Regions from separate parts of the Anaeromyxobacter sp. SG17 genome, predicted to be linked through region 2. Evidence: riboswitches for the same ligand, from Rfam matches in the RefSeq annotation. Region 2 holds a riboswitch; the other holds the start of a gene.
What was found. Region 2 has a riboswitch for cobalamin ahead of MNY60_RS02185 (ribonucleoside triphosphate reductase). Riboswitches for the same ligand answer to the same signal wherever they lie in the genome.
Positions count from the first base shown of each region.

Region 1: another riboswitch for cobalamin. It lies ahead of MNY60_RS00105 (TonB-dependent siderophore receptor); the one in region 2 lies ahead of MNY60_RS02185 (ribonucleoside triphosphate reductase).

Region 1 covers NZ_JALCYX010000001.1:14,892-24,569, reverse strand. Annotated here, with positions in the region: gene MNY60_RS00130 (tetratricopeptide repeat protein) at 1-119, shown strand, start outside; gene MNY60_RS00125 (ABC transporter ATP-binding protein) at 286-1,077, opposite strand; gene MNY60_RS00120 (iron ABC transporter permease) at 1,074-2,114, opposite strand; gene MNY60_RS00115 (ABC transporter substrate-binding protein) at 2,111-3,025, opposite strand; gene MNY60_RS00110 (MXAN_6577-like cysteine-rich protein) at 3,013-4,602, opposite strand; gene MNY60_RS00105 (TonB-dependent siderophore receptor) at 4,599-6,566, opposite strand; cobalamin riboswitch at 6,646-6,824, opposite strand; gene MNY60_RS00100 (helix-hairpin-helix domain-containing protein) at 6,937-7,257, opposite strand; gene MNY60_RS00095 (hypothetical protein) at 7,254-7,514, opposite strand; gene MNY60_RS00090 (ABC transporter substrate-binding protein) at 7,665-8,474, opposite strand; gene MNY60_RS00085 (DUF3467 domain-containing protein) at 8,620-8,931, opposite strand; gene MNY60_RS00080 (carboxylesterase) at 9,033-9,678, shown strand, end outside.
Region 2 covers NZ_JALCYX010000003.1:52,707-62,384, forward strand. Annotated here, with positions in the region: gene MNY60_RS02170 (Rrf2 family transcriptional regulator) at 1-138, opposite strand, end outside; gene MNY60_RS02175 (adenine nucleotide alpha hydrolase) at 214-936, opposite strand; gene MNY60_RS02180 (anaerobic ribonucleoside-triphosphate reductase activating protein) at 969-1,652, opposite strand; gene MNY60_RS02185 (ribonucleoside triphosphate reductase) at 1,649-3,757, opposite strand; cobalamin riboswitch at 3,884-4,089, opposite strand; gene MNY60_RS02190 (amino acid ABC transporter substrate-binding protein) at 4,272-5,060, shown strand; gene MNY60_RS02195 (amino acid ABC transporter permease) at 5,071-5,706, shown strand; gene MNY60_RS02200 (amino acid ABC transporter ATP-binding protein) at 5,715-6,473, shown strand; gene MNY60_RS02205 (NAD(P)-dependent oxidoreductase) at 6,738-7,427, shown strand; gene MNY60_RS02210 (sensor histidine kinase) at 7,585-9,270, shown strand; gene btsR (two-component system response regulator BtsR) at 9,270-9,678, shown strand, end outside.

The DNA of each region.
Region 1 (9,678 bases), on a different contig from region 2:
ACAGTGGGCGCAAGGCGGAGGCGGTCGCGCGCTACCGGCGCTTCCTCGGCATGCCGATCTCGCCGAGGCAGCAAGAGATCGCCGAGAAACGCCTGAGAGAGCTCGGCGCCGCGAGGTGACTGCGCCGCCGGCGTCCCGTGCCGATACGCTCGCTGTCAGCTTCACTCACCGCTCGAAGGGACGCTCGACTCCTCCGCTGCCGGGAGGGGCGTCGCCTCTCCTCGCGCGATGGGCCGGGCACTCCCACGGTGACTGTTCCGTGCACCTTCCGGGCGCCGGCCATCCTCACACGTTCGGCAGCACGATCGGCTTCCCCGTCGCCCCGTTCTCGCCGCGCCACACCGGCACTCCCCACACCGCGCTCACCCGCGCGTCCGTGAGGACGTCCGCGGGCCGGCCCTCCGCGACGACCCGGCCGCCGGAGAGCACGACGAGCCGATCGCAGGCGGCGCCGGCGAGGTTCAGGTCGTGCAGCACGGCGACGACGCAGAGTCCGCCGCGGGCCGCGAGCTGGGCCATCCGCATCACGGCGACCTGGTGGGCGAGGTCGAGGAAGGCGGTCGGCTCGTCGAGGAGCAGCACGCGCGGCTCCTGCGCGAGCGCGCGCGCGAAGAACACGCGGCGCCGCTCGCCGCCCGAGAGCGCGTCGAGCCGGCGTCCGGCGAGGTGGAGGAGGTCGCAGGCCTCGAGGGCGCCGCGCACCGCCCCGTGATCGAGGCGGGTCGCCACGGCGAGCAGGCCCTGGTGCGGCGTGCGCCCCATCATCACCGCCTCGCGCACCGTGAACGGCCAGCCGACGCGCGGCTCCTGCGGGACGAGCGCGCAGACCCGGGCGACCTCCCGGCGCGGCGCGGCGTGGGGATCGAGCCCCCCGAGGCGCACCGAGCCGGACGAGGGCGCGGCGAGCCCGGCGACGAGCCGGACCAGGGTGGACTTGCCCGCGCCGTTCGGGCCGAGCAGCCCGACGAACTCGCCCGCGCGCGCGGTGAAGGAGACGTCCTCGAGCGCGTTCCGCGCGCCGTAGGCGAACGAGGCGCAGCGCACCTCGACGATGGGGCCCGGCGCGGGCGCGCTCACGCCGCCTCCGACGGCCGCTCGGTGCGGCGGAGGAGCCAGAGGAAGAACGGCCCGCCGAGGAACGCGGTGACCGCGCCGACCGGCGGCTCGGTGCCGAGCGGGAGGAAGGCGAGCCGCGCGAGCGCGTCGGCGAGGACGAGGAAGGCCGCGCCGAAGAGCGCCGAGGCGGGGACGAGCAGGCGGTGGTCGGGCCCGACCACGCGGCGCACGAGGTGCGGGACGATGAGGCCGACGAACCCGACCATGCCGGCGAGCGCGACCGCCGCGCCGGTCGCGGCGCTCGCCGCGAAGAACACGGCCGCGCGGGCGCGCCTGACGTCGACCCCGAGCGAGGCCGCCTCCTCGTCGCCGAGCGTGAGGACGTTGAGGCGCGCCGAGAGCGCGACGAGCGCCCCCACGGACAGGGCGATGAGGACGGCCCCGACGGCGATCGTGCCGGAGGTCTCGTAGCCGACCGCGCCGACGAGCCAGTACATGAGCCGGCTCGCCTGCTCGGGCGGGACGAGCAGCTTGATGAGCGTGATGACGCCCGCGACGAAGGCGTTGAAGACGATGCCGACGAGGAGCGCCGCCTCCGGCACGAGCCGCCCCGCGACGCGGCCGAGCCCGAACACGAGCGCGGTCGAGGCGAGCGCTCCGAGCACGGCGCCGGCCGCGACCGGCGGCGCCGCGGCGAGCGCCTCGCCCGCGCTCCCGGCGACGCGCGCGAGCCCCGCCGCCGCGACGAGCACGATCGAGCCGCCGAGGGCGGCGCCGCCGGAGACGCCCAGCACGAACGGCTCGGCGAGGGGGTTCCGCAGGAGCGCCTGGAGCGCGGTCCCCGCGGCGGCGAGGGCGCAGCCGACGAGCGCGGCGAGCACCGCGCGCGGGAGCCGCAGCCCGAGGAGGATCGCCGCGTCGGGATCGCGGCCCGCGAGCGCGGCGGAGATGGAGATCGGCTGGGCGCCGAGCGTGCAGGAGAGGGCGATCGCGAGGGCGACGGCGACGGCGCCGGCGGCGAGGGCGAGCGCGAGCCGGGCCGCGGGGGACACGGTCACCGGCTCGCCTCGGGGTGGATCCCGCGGAAGAGCGCGTCGAGGCCGCGGACCATGCGCGGCCCCGGCCGCAGGAGATCGTCGTTCGGGATCCGGAAGACCCGGCCGCGGCGGACCGCGGGGATCGCGGCGAGCCGCGCGATCCCCTCCGGCGGCTCGCGCGCCGCGCCGTCCACGACGAGCTCCGGATCGTCCACGACCGCCTTCTCGAGCGGGTAGACCGGCCAGGGGCGCTCGCCGCGGACGACGTTCTCCGCCCCGGCGAGCGCGAGGAGCTCGTCGGGGAAGCTCCCCGGACCCGCCACCACGAGCGGCTCCCGCCCGACGACGAAGAGGACGCGCTTGCGCTTCACCTCCCGCCCCCGGCGCCGCACGTCGTCCACCGCCGCGCGCAGGGAGCGCGAGAGCCGCTCACCGCCCGCGGGGTCTCCGAGCGCCTCGCCCACGAGGCGCGGCGTCGCGAGCACGTCGGCGACGCTCACGATCGGGATGGCGAGGACCGGGAACGGGTGGCGCGACGCGGCCGACAGCTCGGCGATGCGCCGCACCGCGCCGAGGGCGCCCCCGTCCGTCACCCACAGCAGGAGATCGGGCGAGAGCGCGAGCACCGCCTCCGGGCTCGGGTCGAGGAACCCGCCCACGCGCGGGAGGTCCTTCACCTCTGGAGAGTCGTCGAGCCGCGTCACGCCCACGAGCCGGTCCGCGTGGCCGAGGGCGACGACGACGTCGGTGAGGCTCGGCGCGAGCACGACGATGCGGCGGGGCGGCGCCTTCGGGCGCGGCCCCACCCAGATCGCGCCACCCTCCGCGGCGCCCTTGCCGCTCGGGCGGAGGGGATCGTCCGCCGCCGCGCGCGACAGGGCGAGCGCGGCGACGGCGAGGGCCAGGGCGGCGGGGCGGATCACTCGCTGCATGCGATGTCGGACACCCAGGCGAAGTGCGTGTCGGGATTCACCGGGCAGACCTCGGTCGCGGCGCCGGTGGCGCGCGACGCAGGGTCGAAGGGCAGCACCTTCCCGGAGCTCTGGTCGGTCACGAGGCCGCGCCCGCCGCAGAACGTCACGTTCCCCGGGACGATCGCGCTCGCGTCGACCGCCGCGCCGACCTTCGGCGCGCCCGAGACGTCCACCGGCACGATCGCGCCGGGGGCCTCGGTCGGGAAGGAGAACGAGCCGCACGCGATCCACACCGTCGAGCCCAGCACCGCCACGTCGCCCGGGTTCTTGCAGCCGGGCCCGAGGTCCACGATGGACGTCGCGTCGCCCGCGGCGGTGTCGACGACGAGCAGCCGTCCGTTGCCCGCGGGGGCGAAGTAGCCGGCGAAGCCGCCGCCGAAGTCCGCGAACTTCAAGTTGGGGAGCGACACGAACACGCGGGCGCCGACGGTCGCCACCTGGTTCGGGAACGGATAGCCGGGGGCGTCGGCGCTGCCCGGGACCGCGAGGACGTCGATCGTGCCCGTGACCTCGCCGCAGCGCGCCCGGCAGCGGCCGTCGCGGCACTCGCGCCCGGCGGCGCAGGCGCCGCCCGCGCCGCAGGCGGGCGCGTCCGGCTTCGCGCACTCGGCGAGCCCGGAGAGATCGACCTTCGCGATCTGCTGGCCGACCGGGGCGGTCTGGTCGCCCGTGGGCCCGTTGCCGTACAGCGCGACGTACGCGGTCGTCCCGGCGACGGCGAGCCCGTGCGGGTTCGGTGCGTCGCCGGGCAGCACGATCTCGTCGAGCACCCCGCCCGCCGCGTCGAGGACCACGAGCGTGCCGACGCCGGAGTTCGCGGCGAGCACCGCGCCGGCGTAGGTCGTGACGTACTGCAGGTCGTTTCCGGGGAGCACGGTGAGGCTCGTCGGCAGGCTCGCGTCGATGGGCACGACGCCCACCCCGGCGGGGAAGCCGTTCGCGGTGTAGAGCACGTCCGCGCCCATCGCGAGCGCCGTGGGACCGCCGCGCGACAGGCGCGGGGCGCCGGCGGGGGCGAGATCGACCGTCACCGGCCGCACGTCCCCCGTCGCGTAGCAGGCGACGAACACCTCGGCGCGGCAGGCGCCGTCGCGGCACGCCTCCCCCGCGCCGCAGGCCTTGCCGCAGGCGCCGCAGTTCTGCCGATCCGTCGCGAGCTCCACGCACGACCGGCCGCACGCAGTGAACCCGCCGGGACACGCCGCGGTGCAGGCGGTGGCGTCCCCCTGCGTCGTGCAGAAGTCGGCCGCGCCGCAGGCCGTCTCGCACGCGCCGCAGTGCTGCGCGTCGCGGGCGAGATCGGTGCAGGCCCCGCCGCAGAGGGCGATGCCCGGCGCGCAGCCGCAGCTCCCGGCGCTGCACGCCTCGAGCGCGCCGCAGGTCGCTCCGCAGGCGCCGCAGTTCGAGGCATCGGTGAGGAGAGACACGCAGCGGCCGCCGCAGTCGACCTCGCCCGAGGGGCAGACGAGGTCCTTCTTGCAGCCGAGGGCGAACGCGAGGGCGAGCGCGACCGCGAGGGGGGAACGGAGGGTCATGGGGTCCTTTCACTGCGAGATGAGGTCCCGGCGCGGAGCGTGACCATCCACGTCCGGCCGGGGAGGGGGTTGCCGTAGCCGTCGAGGAGGGTCCGGTCGTCGCCGAGGTTCTCGACCTCGAGGTGGAGGGCCACGAGCGGCTGGCGAAGGATCCGCACGGAGGCGCCGGCGCCGAGGATCGTCTGGTCCGGGAGCCGGGCCTGGTTCCGGATGTCGAGGTACTGGTCGCGCACGTGCTCCACCTGCACGTGGGCGCCGAGGCGGCCGGGCGAGATCGCGGCCCGCGCGTAGACCCGGTGGCGCGGCCGGCGGGGCAGCGCGTTCCCGAGCACGTCGGCGCTGCCGCGCAGCACCTCGGTGGGGAGGAAGGTGTACGCGCCGGAGAGGGCGAGCCCGAGCGCGCGCCGCCAGGGCGAGGTCGCCGCCTCGGCCTCCACGCCCGCGACGAACGCGCGGCCGGTGTTGAACGGGCGGAACCGGCCGACGCTCGCCGGCTCGTACGTGATGATGTCGTCGTAGACGGTCGCGTGGCCGCCGATGGAGAGGAGCCCGAGCGCGCCGTCGTAGACGAGCCCCGCGTCCGCGCCGGCGCCCGTCTCCGGCCGCAGGTCGCGGTTCGGGGCGAGGAGTCCCTGCTCGAGGTAGAGCTCCGCGAAGCTCGGGACGCGGTAGGTCCGTCCGCCGCTCGCCCGGACCGCGAGGCCGCGGGCGAGCTCGAACGCGGCGCCGAGCTTGGCGGAGACGCCCGAGTATCCGCCGGTCCGCTCCGCCCGCACCGACGGACCGACGCGCAGCCGGCCACCGGCGAGGAGCAGGTCCTCCGCGAGCGCGCCGGCGAAGCCGGGCCGGCTCCGCGTCCCGCCGAGCGCGTCGCTCGAGTAGCCCTCCACCTCCGCGGAGGCGGCGGCGGTGAGGACGCCCGGACCGTGCGTGAGCCCCGCCTCGAGCTCGAGCCCGCCGGCGCCGCCGCGCTGACGCGTGGGGTCCGACCCCATCGCGGCGAGCCGCGTGTCGAGGAGGTCGCGGCGGCCGAACGCACGAGCGGCGAGCGTGAGGCGAGGGTGAACCGCGCGCGCGACGCGCAGCATCGCGAGCACCCGCCCGTCCTCCTCCCAGTCCGCGGGGGTCGGCTGGTAGGGCGAGCCGGGGAGCTCGCGCCGCCCGGCCGTGAGCTGCGCGAGGCCGTCGACCCGGAAGCCGCTCGCGACCCCGCCGAACTTGGCGAGGGCGCCGGCGCGCCGCGCGCCGTTGTTCCGGCGGGTCCGCTCCTCGAGGGGGCTCCCCGGCAGCGACGGCCGGTCGTCGAATGCGTAGGTGAAGTCGCCCTGGGTGTCCTCGCCGGTGGCCGCCGCGAAGAGCGAGAACGGCCCGACCTCCGCGACGGTGTCGGCGGAGATCGCGTAGGTGCCGAAGGCGCCGGTGGTCGCCTCGGCGGAGAGCTCGCCCTTCTCGCCCTGGCGCATCACGACGTTCACCGCGCCGCCGAGCGCGCCCGCGCCGAACTGCGCGCCCGCCGCGCCGCGCACCACCTCGATGCGCGAGATCCACTGGCGCGGGATGGTCGAGAGATCCACCCCGCCGCCAGCCGTGCCGAGCGGGAGCCCGTCGAGCAGCACCTTCACGCCGTCCGCGGCGACGCCCCGCACCGAGACGGTGGCGAGCTGGCCGAGCGTGCCGTAGCGGGTGACCGAGACGCCCGGGGCGGTGGCGAGGAGCTGCGCCACGTCCTTCGCCTCGCCCTCGAAGCGGCTCGCGGACACCACCGTCGCGGACGCGGTCGGATCCTTCTCGACCTCGGCGCGTGGCACCCGGACCTCGACCTCGGGGAGCCGCACCGGCGGCTCGCTCTCGGACGGCGGCGCGTCGGGGACGGTGCCGTCGGCGCGCGCACGCAGCGCGAGCCCGAGCGCCAGCGCGGCGATGAGGGCGCACGCGCGCCCCGATGAGCGGGAAGTCGAGCCCAAGTGTCGGGTCTCCTCCGGACCCGATGCATCTTTGCTCGCCGCGAACGGCGAGGCCGCGCACCATGCGCGACAGGCTCGGAGGGAGGTCTCCTGGCTCCCGGGTCGCGGAGGGACGCTCCGCTCGGTACCTCCACCTTCCCACCGCGATTGGGCTGCGGCAGTGGCGACTTCCGAGGCACCTTCACCCGGCTACAGTGGCGGGACCGCGCCGGACTTCGACCGGCTTCCCTGTTCCTCCGTGCCGCTGAATCGAAGCCACGAGTAGCGCCCGCCCGCGCCGGGTGTCAAGCAGGACCCCGCGGGGCGTCGCCGGGGCACCCGGCCGGAGAGTGCATGCGCCGGCCGGGTCCCCGAGCGAATCCGGGTGCCTTCACTTCCGTGCGGTCACCGCAGCGGTGCCGGACGGAGCGGAGCCCACGGCGACGTTCGCCTTCACCTTCGCGAGCCACGCGGGGCCGATCCCCTTCACGACGAGCACGTCCTCCGGCCGGCGGAACGGCTGGCGGGCCCGCTGAGCGACGATCGCCTGGGCGCGCTTCTCTCCGACGCCCGGCAGGCGCATGAGCTCGGCGACGCTCGCGCGGTTGAGGTCGATCCGCTCGCCCGGGCCGAGCGCTCTCTTCGCGGCGAGCGCGGGGCCCGCGAGGAGCAGCACCGCGGCGGCGACCGCGGCGAGGAGGGCCCGCCTCACGGCCGCACCTCGACGGTCTCGAGCCCCACGCGGCGCGGCGCTCCGTTCCCCGCGGGCCGCCCGTCCTCGCGCAGCTCGCGCACCTGGAGCTTGTTCGTCCCGAGGGGCAAGGCGTCGAGCAGGATCGCGATGCTGCCGTCCCTGTTCGTGAACGCGACGCCGATCTTCGGCCACCAGGTCCGCTCGCCGTTCGCGCTGTCGGGGATGGCGTAGACCGCGAGCTTGCGGGCGCCGCCCTTGTCGTTCGTGTCGCTCATCTCTCTCTCCGTTCCGTTCGAGCGCGCGGTCGTGCGCGCGAGCGGCAGGAGAGCAGCGCCTGTGCCGGTCCCAACCCCGCGGGATCCTTTGGACCGTCCACGGAACGGGGGTTCAGGCCCGGCCGCGGCGGCCGCGCGGCGGCCGCGCTCTCACGCGGCGGTCGCGTCGCGCAGCCACGCCGCCGTCTCGACGAACGACGGGCCGTCGTGGATGAGGTTCCGCCCGCGCTCGGTGGTGGACGCGAGCACGCGTGGCGCGAACGCCCGATCCCAGCCGCGCTCGCGCACGAGCGCCTCCGCGTCGATCGGGTGCTCGGGCTCCGAGAACACGATCACCCAGTCCGGCGCGAGGCCCGGCACCTCGTCGAGCTCCGGCGGGGCGTACGCGTCCGGCCGATCGCCGTGCACGGGCTCGAGCCCCGCGAGCCAGAGCAGGTCGTGCACGAACGCGCGCCCCCCGGGACGCCGCAGGTGGCGGCCGAACCACAGCTCCGCGTACGCGCGTGGCCGCGGGGAGGGAGCGGAGGCGACGAGCTCGGCGCACGCGCGCTCGAGCCGGTCGCAGAGAGAGCGCGCCTCGGCGAGCCGCCCGGTGAGCGCCCCGAGCGCGACGGTGTTCTCGAGGATGCCGAACCGGCTCTGCGGCACGGGCAGGAGCGCCACCGGGAGCCCCGCCGCCGCGAGCCGGCGCGCCAGCGGGAGCTGCACGCCGTCGGTCGCCACGACGAGCTCGGGGCGGACGGCGCGGATCGCCTCGGGGTCGCCGGAGACGTAGTCGGCGACCACGGGCGCGCCGAGGCCGGGCACGTAGCGCGCGCAGTAGGGCGTGACGCCCACCACCGCGTCGCCCGCGCCGAGCGCGAAGAGCGTCTCGGTGGCGGACGAGACCAGGGAGACGATGCGCCCGGGGCGCTCCGGCAGCTCGAACGTGGTGCCGAGGAGCGGGGAGGAGATCTTCATGGAACGCTCCGTGGAGGATCGCCGAGCGAGGCGAGCGCCGGGGCGTCGCCGCGTCCGGCGGCGCCGTGATGGGACGCGACGAGCAGGGGCGGCGACGCACGAACCCCGAGCGGGAGGGGGCGGGAGACGGCGTGGCTCGCCGGCGTCACGCCACCGCGCCTCCGTGGGGGAAGTGAGGCGTGTCGCCGAGGTCCAGCTCGCCGAAGCGCGCCTCGTACTTCGCGACGTTGTCCTGGATCGCGAGCATGAGCCGCTTCATGTGCTTGGGCGTCGTGATGATCCGCGAGCGGACGGTCGCCTTCGGCGCCTGCGGCTGGATGTAGATGAGGTCGAGGGTGAACTCGGTCTCGGTGTGGTTCACCATCGCCATGTTGACGAACACTCCGTTCGCCGTGACGGGGTCGATCTCGAGCTGGAGCTGGATCGCGTGCGGCGGGACGCCGGGCTTGTCGGACATGCCGCGGTGTTAGCATGCCGGCGCCGGGAGCGCTGCCTGGACGGGGCCGTCGCACCGGGAGCATTGAAACGTAGCCCGTCCAGGGGTAAGCGATCGTTCGGTTGGCACGCACGGGCATCGAGCACGGGAGGGAGTTCGAGCTGCGCGGCGGCCCGGACGCCGTCCTGCTCCTGCACGGGCTCACGGGCTCCACCTTCGAGATGCACGTCGTGGCGCGCCGCCTCGCCGACACCGGCATGCGCTGCCTCGCGCCGGTCATGGCGGGGCACGGCGGCGACCCCCGGGACCTGCTCGGCGTGCCGTGGTCGGAGTGGATCGCGAAGGCGCGCCGGGAGCTCGGCCGGCTCGAGGGCGCGCGGCGCACGTTCGTGGTCGGCTGCTCGATGGGCGCGCTCGTCGCCTGCGCGCTCGCCCACGATCACCCGGAGCGCGTCGACGGCCTCGTCCTCCTCGCCCCCGCGCTCGAGCTCCAGCTCCACGGCCGCCTCGGCGCCTTGCTGGCGCGGCTCGGGCCGATCTCGCGGATCGTCGTCCCCAAGGAGGCGGGCTCGGACGTCCGCGATCCCGAGATGCGCGAGCGCAACCGCGGCCCGACCCTCGGCGGCGTGCCGCTCGGCGCGGTCGCGGAGCTCGCCGCGCTCGCCGCGCACGTGGACCGCCAGCTTCCGGGCATCGCCGCGCCCGCGCTGGTCGTCGCCGGGGCGCGCGATCACACCGTCACCGTCGGCGGCGCCCGGCGGATCGCGC
Region 2 (9,678 bases):
GAGCAGCCGTCGAATGACGACCGGGTTCGTGCCCACGCTGCCGGCGATGTACTCGGACGTGACGGGCTCACCGCTCGCCTCGTGGGCGAGCAGCGTGAGGATGTGGATCGCTACCGTGAGGCGGCTGCTCGGGCTCATCGCAACTCGTAACAGAATAAGTTGCGGTTAGCCTCGATGTCAAGGCGTCGCGCGCGGGTCTTCTACCGCGAACGGTTACGGCTGCGCTGCCGGATCGCCGGCGGGCCGTGGCAGCAAGTCCGCGAACGTGAAGCCGTCGCGCTCGACCACCTCTCCAGCGGCGACCGGGATGGGCGTTTCGAACATCGGCCCGGCCCACGCGAACGTGTGGAACTCGCCGTTCTCGCCGCAGGGGTCCACCGTCGAAGGGAGCTCGGCGAGGAGCGCCCCGTCGAACGCGCGTCCCGCGAACCGCGCGTCGAGCACCCTCGGGTCGACGCAGGTCAGGGTGGCCCGCAGGCCCGCGTCGATCATCTCACCCGCGAGCGCTCGCGTGTCGCGATCCCACAGCGGGAAGACGGGCGAGAGCCCCGTGCCGGCGAGCCGCGCCTCGCGGTAGGCCCGGATGTCGCGGAGGAACAGGTCACCGAAGACGACGTGCGTCACGCCGGCCGCGCGGGCGGCCGAGAGGGCCTCGGTCATCTCGCGCTCGTAGACCTCGTTCGAGCAGGGCCAGGGCAGCTTCACCTTCCTGCACGGGAGGCCGAGCGCCTGCGACTGCGCGTCGAGGAGGGTCTCGCGGACCGCGTGCATCGCGACGCGCGAGAACTCGGCGGTCACGGTGGTCAGCAGGCCGACGATCTCGAGGTCTCCCCGGGCGCGCACGAGGTGCAGCGCCCAGGCGCTGTCCTTGCCGCTGCTCCACGAGACGATCGCCTTCGGGCGCGTCGGGGTCCTGCCTCCAGCGGGGATGGACATCGTCGGCTCCTCCCGGCGCTCCACGGCGCCCCTCATCTCACGGAGAGCGTCAGCCCGTGCGCCGCGGCCGCGTGCCCCGCCGCCGCGAGCAGTCGCTCGTCCGGGGGCGCGAGCCCGCATCCGTCGTCGAGGTGGCCGCCCGGGCGGAAGCGCTGGACCGCCCAGCGCTGCGCGCCGGCCGCGAACGCCGCCAGGGCGTCGAGCTCGCCGGCGTCGTGGACGGGGGAGGCGAGCGTCGTCCGCACCTCGTGCTCGATCCCCGCCGCCAGCGCGAGCTCGAGGCAGCGGCGAGCCCCGAAGGGCTGCTCGGCCGAGCCGGTCAGCCACTCCGCGGCCTGGGGCAGCGCCTTCAGATCGACGGCCAGGAAGTCGACGAGCCCCGCCGCGAGCAGCGCCGCGACCACCTCCGGCCGCGTTCCGTTCGTGTCGAGCTTCACCGCGAACCCGCGCGCCTTCACCCGCGCCAGGAACGGCGCCAGGCCCGCGTGCAGCGTGGGCTCGCCACCGGTCACGACGAGCCCGTCGAGCCGCCCGCGCCGCGCCTCCAGGAGCGCGAGCACCTCACCCTCCGGCACGGGTCGCGCCGCCGTGGCCGCGAGCAGCGACGGGTTGTGGCAGTAGCGGCAGGCGAGGTTGCAGCCCTGCGTGAAGACGACGGCGGCGAGCCTCCCGGGCCAGTCGACGAAGGAGCAGGGCCGCAGGGCCGCGATGATCAAGCGGGCACCTCGGCGGCGTCGCCCGGGCGGAGCGACAGGCGCCGCTCGAACTCGGCCTGCTTGCCCGCGTTCCACTGCTGCAGGGGGCGGAGGTACCCGACGATCCGCGAGTAGACCTCGGCGGCGGCGCCGCACCGCGGGCAGGTCGGGTGCTCACCGGCGAGGTACCCGTGCTCGCCGCACACGGAGAACGTCGGCGTGACGGTGAAGTACGGGAGCCGGTAGCGCTCGCACACGGTTCGCACGAACCGCTTCACGGTCGAGGGGTCGTCGATGGCCTCGCCGACGAAGACGTGCTGGACGGTCCCGCCCGTGTACCGCGCCTGGAAATCGTCCTGGTGATCGAGCACCGCGAAGACGTCGTCGCTCGCGTCCACCGGCAGCTGGGAGGAGTTCGTGTAGTACGGCGCGGCGCCCCGGACGGCCGCGTCCTCGTTCGCGCAGCGGATGCCCGGGTGGCGCGCCTTGTCGAGCCTGGCCAGCCGGTAGCTCGTCGCCTCGGCCGGCGTCGCCTCCAGGTTGAACCGGCTGCCCGTCTCCGCCTGGTACTGCTCGAGCCGAGCGCGCATGTGGTCGAGCACGCGGAGCCCGAAGGCGCGACCGGGCCCGCTCGCGAGCGTCGTGTCGAGCAGGTTGTCGGCGGCCTCCGCGAGCCCGACGAGGCCGATGGTGGAGAAGTGGTTGCGCCAGTACGAGCCGCTCCGGGCGCGGATGTGGCGCAGGTAGTGGCGGACGTACGGATAGAGGCCCTGCTCGGTGTAACGCTCCAGGATCTTCCGCTTGAGGACCAGGCTGTCGCGGGCGAGGTCCATGACCCGGTCCAGGCGAGCCATGAAGTCGGCCTCGTCGCGCGCGAGGTGGCCGAGGCGCGGCAGGTTCACGGTGACCACGCCGATGGACCCCGTGAGCGGGCTCGCGCCGAAGAGGCCGCCGCCGCGCCGCTCGAGCTCGCGCGTGTCGAGGCGGAGGCGGCAGCACATGCTGCGGGCGTCCTCCGGCGAGAGCTCCGAGTTCACGAAGTTCGCGAAGTACGGGAGGCCGTACCGGGCGGTGACCTCCCAGAGGCGATCGAGCCGGGGGTCCTCGTAGTCGAAGCCCGGCGTGACGTTGTAGGTGGGGATCGGGAACGTGAAGACGCGCCCCTTCGCGTCGCCGCCGGCCATGACGTCGAGGAAGGCGCGGTTGAACAGGTCCATCTCCGCCTGGAACTCGCCGTACGTGGCCGCCTGCCGCTCGCCCCCGAGGACGATCGCCTCGTCGCGGAGCAGCGCGGGGCACTCGAGGTCGAGGGTGACGTTCGTGAACGGCGTCTGGAACCCGACGCGCGTCGGCACGTTGAGGTTGAAGACGAACTCCTGGAGCGCCTGGCGCACCTCCTCGTAGCCGAGCCCGTCGTGCCGGATGAACGGCGCGAGGTAGGTGTCGAGGCTCGAGAACGCCTGCGCGCCCGCCGCCTCACCCTGGAGCGTGTAGAAGAAGTTCGCGATCTGGCCGAGGGCGGTGCGGAAGTGGCGCGCCGGCGCGCTCTCGGCCTTCCCGGGCGCCCCGCGGAACCCCTCGGTGAGGAGGTCGGCGAGATCCCAGCCGACGCAGTAGACGGCGAGGAGGTTCAGGTCGTGGAGGTGGAGGTCGCCCGAGCGATGGGCGTCCCGCACCTCGGGCGGATAGAGCCGCTCGAGCCAGTAGGTGGAGCTCACGTGGCTCGCGACGTAGTTGTTGAGGCCTTGCAGGCTGAACGCCATGTTGGCGTTCTCGGCCACCTGCCAGTCGGAGCGCTCCAGGTAGGCGTCGACGAGCGCCACGCTGGCCGTGTCGGAGATCTCGCGCAGCGCGCGGTGCTGCTCGCGGTAGACGGCGTATGCCCGCGCCGTGCGCCGGTAGGGGCTCGCGAGGAGCACCTCCTCGACGACGTCCTGGATCCGCTCCACCGACGGCCGGCCCTCGATCGTCGCGATCGCGATGGCGAGGACGCGCTGGCAGAGCCGCCTCGCCTCGGCCGCGTCGACCTCGCCGGTGACGGCCCCCGCCTTGGCGATGGCTCGCTGGATGCGCTCGGCGTCGAACGGGACCACCCGTCCGTCGCGCTTCTCGATGGTCTCGAACACGGGCCCTCCTCGTGGCGGCCTCGGGACACGGAGGAGGACCCGAGCACACGACGGCCCGTACGAGGGCAGTGCGCCGAGGACCCTCCGCCCTCCCACGAGGCGTGTCGGTCATGCCGCCGCCCGAGCATCCGGGCGACGGTCGCTGGCAGGTCTTCGGGCTCGCGAGCGCTCCGGGGCTTCCCGGACCCTACTGTCCGCCGCTTCCCAGCCGAACCGGCAAGTGCGTGTGGCGGAGGTCGTTCTCGCTTACCGCTGCGGGGCAGCCCCGGAATCTCACCGGGTTCCCTATTCGCTCGGAGCGAACCCCGAGCACCAGCGCGAGACCCAACCTATGGTGGTTCACGGCCACGGTCAACGGGATATGTTGTGCACGGCCGTTCATGCGCCGGGCCCCTCGCGAGGCGTCGATCCAGGAGATCGAGGCCCCTTGCCGACGCCCGCCTCGCGTGCGAAGTTCCGCTGCCCCCGAACAGGGCGCCCGCCGACGCCCCAGGCCCACGCGAAGGAATCGCCCATGAAGAAGACCCTGCTCGCCGCGCTCGCCCTCGTGGCGCTCCACGCCACCGCCCTCGCCGCCGACACCTCGCTCGAGGCGGTGAAGAAGAAGGGCACGCTCGTCCTCGGCCTCGACGACTCGTTCCCGCCGATGGGCTTCCGGAACGACGACAACCAGATCGTCGGCTACGACATCGACCTGGCGAAGGAGGTCGCGCGTCGGCTCGGCGTGAAGCTCGTCCCGCAGGCCATCGACTGGAACGCCAAGGAGCAGGAGCTCAACACCGGCAAGATCGACTGCATCTGGAACGGCTTCACGATCACCGACGAGCGCAAGAAGGCGATGAGCTTCACGAAGCCGTACCTGCGCAACGCCCAGGTGGTGGTGGTGAAGAAGGCCTCCGGCTACTCCACCCTCGCGAGCCTCAAGGGGAAGAAGGTCGGCCTCCAGGCCGGCTCCTCGGCCGCCGACGCCCTCGAGGGCGCCAAGGCCTTCCGCGCGTCGCTCGAGGAGGTGGTGGAGTTCAAGGACAACCTCACCGCCCTGATGGACCTCGAGGCCCGCGGCGTGGACGCGGTGGTGATGGACCTCATCGTCGCCGACGACAACATCAAGCGCTCGGGCAAGGCCTACGCCGTCCTGAAGGAGACGCTCGCCCCCGAGGTGTTCGGGGTGGGCTTCCGCAAGAACGATCTCGCCCTCCGGGACGCGGTGCAGGGCGCGCTCGAGAGCATGGCCAAGGACGGCACGCTCGCCAAGGTGACCACGAAGTGGTTCGGCTCCGACATCTCGGTCGTCGGGAAGTGAGCACCCGCGCATGGTGAAGCTGCTGGGGGCGATGCTCCAGGGATCGCTCGTCTCCCTGGAGATCTTCTTCCTGACGCTGGTCTTCGCGCTCCCTCTCGCCCTGCCGGTCGCGCTCGGCCGCATGTCGGCGAGCCGGCTCCTGCGCGTCCCGGTCAACCTCTACATCCTCGTGATGCGCGGGACGCCGCTCATCCTGCAGATCCTCTTCGTCTACTTCGCCCCCTACTATCTGTTCGAGGCCTCGTACGATCGGTTCACCGCCGTCATCGTGGCCTTCACCATCAACTACGCCGCCTACTTCGCCGAGATCTACCGCGGTGGCATCCAGTCGATCGCGAAGGGCCAGTACGAGGCCGCCAAGGTGCTCGGCTTCACGCGCGCCGACACCTTCTTCCGGATCGTCCTGCCCCAGGTGGTGAAGCGGATCCTGCCGGCCTCCGCCAACGAGGTCATCACGCTCGTGAAGGACACCGCCCTCGCCCAGACCATCGGCGTGGCCGAGCTCTTCCGGGTGGCGCAGAACGCCTCCGCGCGTCAGTTCTCCACCACGCCCATCTTCGTGGCGGGGGTGTTCTACTTCGTCATGAACTGGGCGGTCTCCGAGCTCTTCCTCCGCGCCGAGCGGAAGCTCGAGTACTACAGCTGAGCCGGGCCATGGACGTCGTCACCGTCGACCACCTCTCCAAGTCCTTCGGCGACCTCCGGGTCCTCACCGACATCTCCTTCTCGGTGCACCAGGGCGAGGTGCTCGCCATCATCGGGCCGTCGGGCTCGGGCAAGTCCACGCTGCTCCGCGCCGTCACCCACCTCGAGACCGCCAGCAGCGGCAGCATCTCCATCTGCGGCACGCGGATCCTCGACCGCGGCGTCTACGCCGACAAGGCCACGCTGCGCAGCGCGCTCCTCAAGCTCGGCCTCGTGTTCCAGGACTTCAACCTGTTCCCCCACTTCTCCGTGCTGCGCAACATCACCGAGGCGCAGGTGCGCGTGCTGGGGCGCGGGAAGGCCGCGGCGCGGGAGGTGGCGCTCGCGCTGCTCGAGAAGATGGGCCTCACCGGCAAGGCCGGCGCCTATCCCTGCGAGCTCTCGGGCGGTCAGAAGCAGCGCGTCTCCATCGCGCGCGCCCTCGCCCTCGATCCGCAGGTGCTCTTCTTCGACGAGCCGACGAGCGCCCTCGACCCCGAGCTGACGGGCGAGATCCTCAAGGTCATGCGCGCCCTGGCCGCCGAGAAGATGACGATGGTGGTCGTCACTCACGAGATGGGCTTCGCCCGCGAGGTGGCCGATCGCGCCATGCTGATGGACGGCGGGGTCATCGTGGAGGAAGGCCCGGCCCGGGAGCTCATCGACAACCCCAGGAACGAGCGGACCCGGGCCTTCCTGAGGCGCTTCTCCCAGAACGGCCCCACGTAGGTCGGCGGCTCGTCACGTCTCCACGCCCCGCCGCGAGGTCGGCGCTCACGCCCTGAGCGATCTGCTCAGGCCGCGGCCGCGCCGCGCCTCCGCGAGGATTCGCCGCGAGAGCAATCGCGAGCGTTTGGGGGGGCTTTTCGGAGCCCCGAGAGCGCCGCGACGTGGCCTGCGCCGTGCAGTTCCGCGCCGGTCTCGGGAGCGCCGCCCGACCCACGGGACGACCGCATCGCCGAGCGGAAGGACGCGAGCTTGAGCGCTTCAGCCTTGGAGCGAGAGGACCTCGGGGGGAAGAAGAAGAGGCTGTTCGTCCTCGGCGCGACGGGTGGCACCGGTCGCGCGATCGTCGAGCAGGCTCGCTGGCGCGGCCACCTCGTGACCGCCTTCGTGCGTTCGCCGGAGAAGCTCGAGCCCCTCCTCCGCGACGGCCTGAGCGTGGTCCAGGGCGACCCGCGCGACCGCGACGCGCTACGCGCGGTGATGTCCGGTCACGACGCCGTGCTGTCGGCGCTCGGGCCTGCGGGGCTGGGGCCGACCACCCTCGTGAGCGACTGCGCGCGGAGCACGGTCGCCGCGATGGAGGCGACCGGCGTGCGGAGGCTCCTCATCGTCGGCGTGGCCGTGCTCTTCGAGGCGGACGGGCTCCTGAGCGCCATCGCGCGCCGGACGTTCCTGCGCAACGTGGCGAGGGACTCCGCCGAGATGGAGCACATCGTGAGCGAGAGCGGCCTCGACTGGACCATCGCTCGACCGCCGCGGCTGACGAACGGCGGGCTCACGCGGGCCTACGGCGTGGGGGACGGCCGGATGCCTCCCGGCGCCCGCCTCACGTTGAGCCGCGCCGACCTGGCGAACTTCCTGCTCGACGAGCTCGAGCACCCCGCGCACGTACGCCGGATGGTGGGGCTGGCGTCGGTGAAGGCAGCCGAGAGGGAGGGCGCCGGCGAGCTGTTCTAGCCCCCGCGCTCGCCGCGCCCGGTCGCAGGCGCCGCGGAACCCGCCGACTCGGAGCTCGGCCGGCGGGCTTTCGCGCAGGACGGCGCGGGGGCCATAATGCCCGCTCGCCGCGCCCCTCCCGACCTCGAGGAGGAACGCGCGCCGACGGGAGACCGGAATGAAGCTCGCGCTGCAGCTCATCGAGGCGCTCTCGGTCTTCCTCGTCATCTTCTACCTGTACTGCCGGTCCCCCGCGTTCCGGCCGCTCAAGCCCGACTGGCCCCGCCCCCGCGGCAAGATCCGCCTGTACCTCGTCTTCAGCGGCATCGCGATCCTCGGGAACTACCTCGGCGTGCCGGTCGTCGGCGGGCAGGCCATCGTGAACGCGCGGGCGGTCGGCTCGACGCTCGCCGGCCTGCTGGGCGGCCCCGCCCTCGGGATGCTCGTGGGGGCCACCGCCGGCCTCCACCGCGTGACCGCGATGAGCGGCGCGGCCGCCTTCCCGGGCGCCGTCTCCACCACGCTGGAGGGCCTCCTCGGCGGCCTCGTGCACGTCGCCCTGAAGCGCCGGCCCGAGCGCCTGATGACGCCGCGGGTCGCCTTCGCGACGACCCTCGTCGGCGAGATCCTCCACATGGTGATCGTGCGGTACCTGACGCAGGCGCCGCCCGAGCAGGCCATCGCGATCGTGAAGGCGATCGCCGGGCCCATGGTGATCGCGAACCCCATCGGCGCCGCGCTCTTCATGGCGGTGCTCCTCGAGCGCCAGCGCGAGCAGGACCGCGTCGCGGCGACGTCCTCGGCCCGCGCCCTCAAGGTCGCGGACCGCACGCTGCGCCTCCTCGTGCGCGGGATCGGCCGCGACACCGCCGGCGAGCTCGCCGCGATCATCAAGGAGGAGACGGGCGTCGGCGCGGTGGGGGTCACCGACACCGAGCGCGTCCTCGGCTGGGCCGGCATGGGCTCCGACCACCACCTGCCGGGGAACCCGATCGCCTCGCCCTACACGCGCCAGTCGATCGCGGAGAACGCGGTCGTGTTCGCCGACGGCGTCCGGCAGGCCTACGACTGCACGGTGTCGCCGAGCTGCCAGCTCAGCTCGATGGTGATCGCGCCGCTGCAGGTGGACGGCAGCGTGGTCGGGACGGTCCAGCTCTTCGAGCCGCGCGGGCGCCGCTTCCTCAACATGAACAAGTCGCTCGGCGAGGGGCTCGGCGCCGTGCTCTCGAGCCAGCTCCTCATCGCGCGCTACCAGGAGCAGAAGAGCCTGCTCGTCATGTCGGAGCTGAAGCTCGCGCAGGCGCAGGTGAACCCGCACTTCCTGTTCAACGCGCTCAACACCATCATCGCCATCCTGCGCCGCGACGGCGACCGCGCGCGGGACCTGCTCATCCACCTCTCGAACTTCTTCCGCAAGAACCTGAAGCGCTCGAGCGACGTGTCGACGCTCCGCGAGGAGCTCGAGCACGTCGGCGCGTACCTCGAGATCGAGAAGGCGCGGTTCGAGGGGCGCATCGCCGTCGAGACCGACGTGGACCCGGAGCTCCTCTCGCTCGAGATGCCCGCGTTCACCCTCCAGCCGCTCGTCGAGAACGCCTTCAAGCACGGGCTCTCGGACATGCTCGGCGAGGGGCGCGCCACCATCCGCGCCTTCCGGAAGGACGGCGCGGCGCTCATCGAGGTCGAGGACAACGGCGGCGCGTGGAAGGAGCAGCCGCGCGAGAAGGCCGGCCTCGGCATGCAGATCGTCGACAAGCGCGTGAAGAACCTCTTCGGCGAGGCGTTCGGCCTGACCGTCACCTGCGTGCCGCAGGAGCTCACGCGCGTGACGGTGTGCCTGCCCGGGAAGGGAGCCGCCGCGTGATGCGGGCCCTCATCGTGGACGACGAGCTGCACGCGCGCGAGGAGCTCGAGTCGCTCCTCCTCGAGACCGGCGCGTTCTCGATCGCGGGCCGGTGCGGCAACGCCGTCGAGGCCATCCAGGCCATCCGCAAGCAGCGGCCGGACGTGGTGTTCCTCGACATCCAGATGCCGGCCATCTCCGGGTTCGAGCTCCTCTCGATGCTGGACGACGACGAGCTGCCGGCGGTCGTCTTCGTCACCGCCCACGACGCGTTCGCGCTGCGCGCCTTCGAGGAGCGCGCCCTCGACTACCTCCTGAAGCCCGTCTCGCGCGAGCGGCTCGCGAAGACCGTGGAGCGGCTGCGGAAGCTCCCCGGCGCCGAGGCCCGGCCTGGGTACCCGCGCGCCGAGATCCGGCGCATCCCCTGCC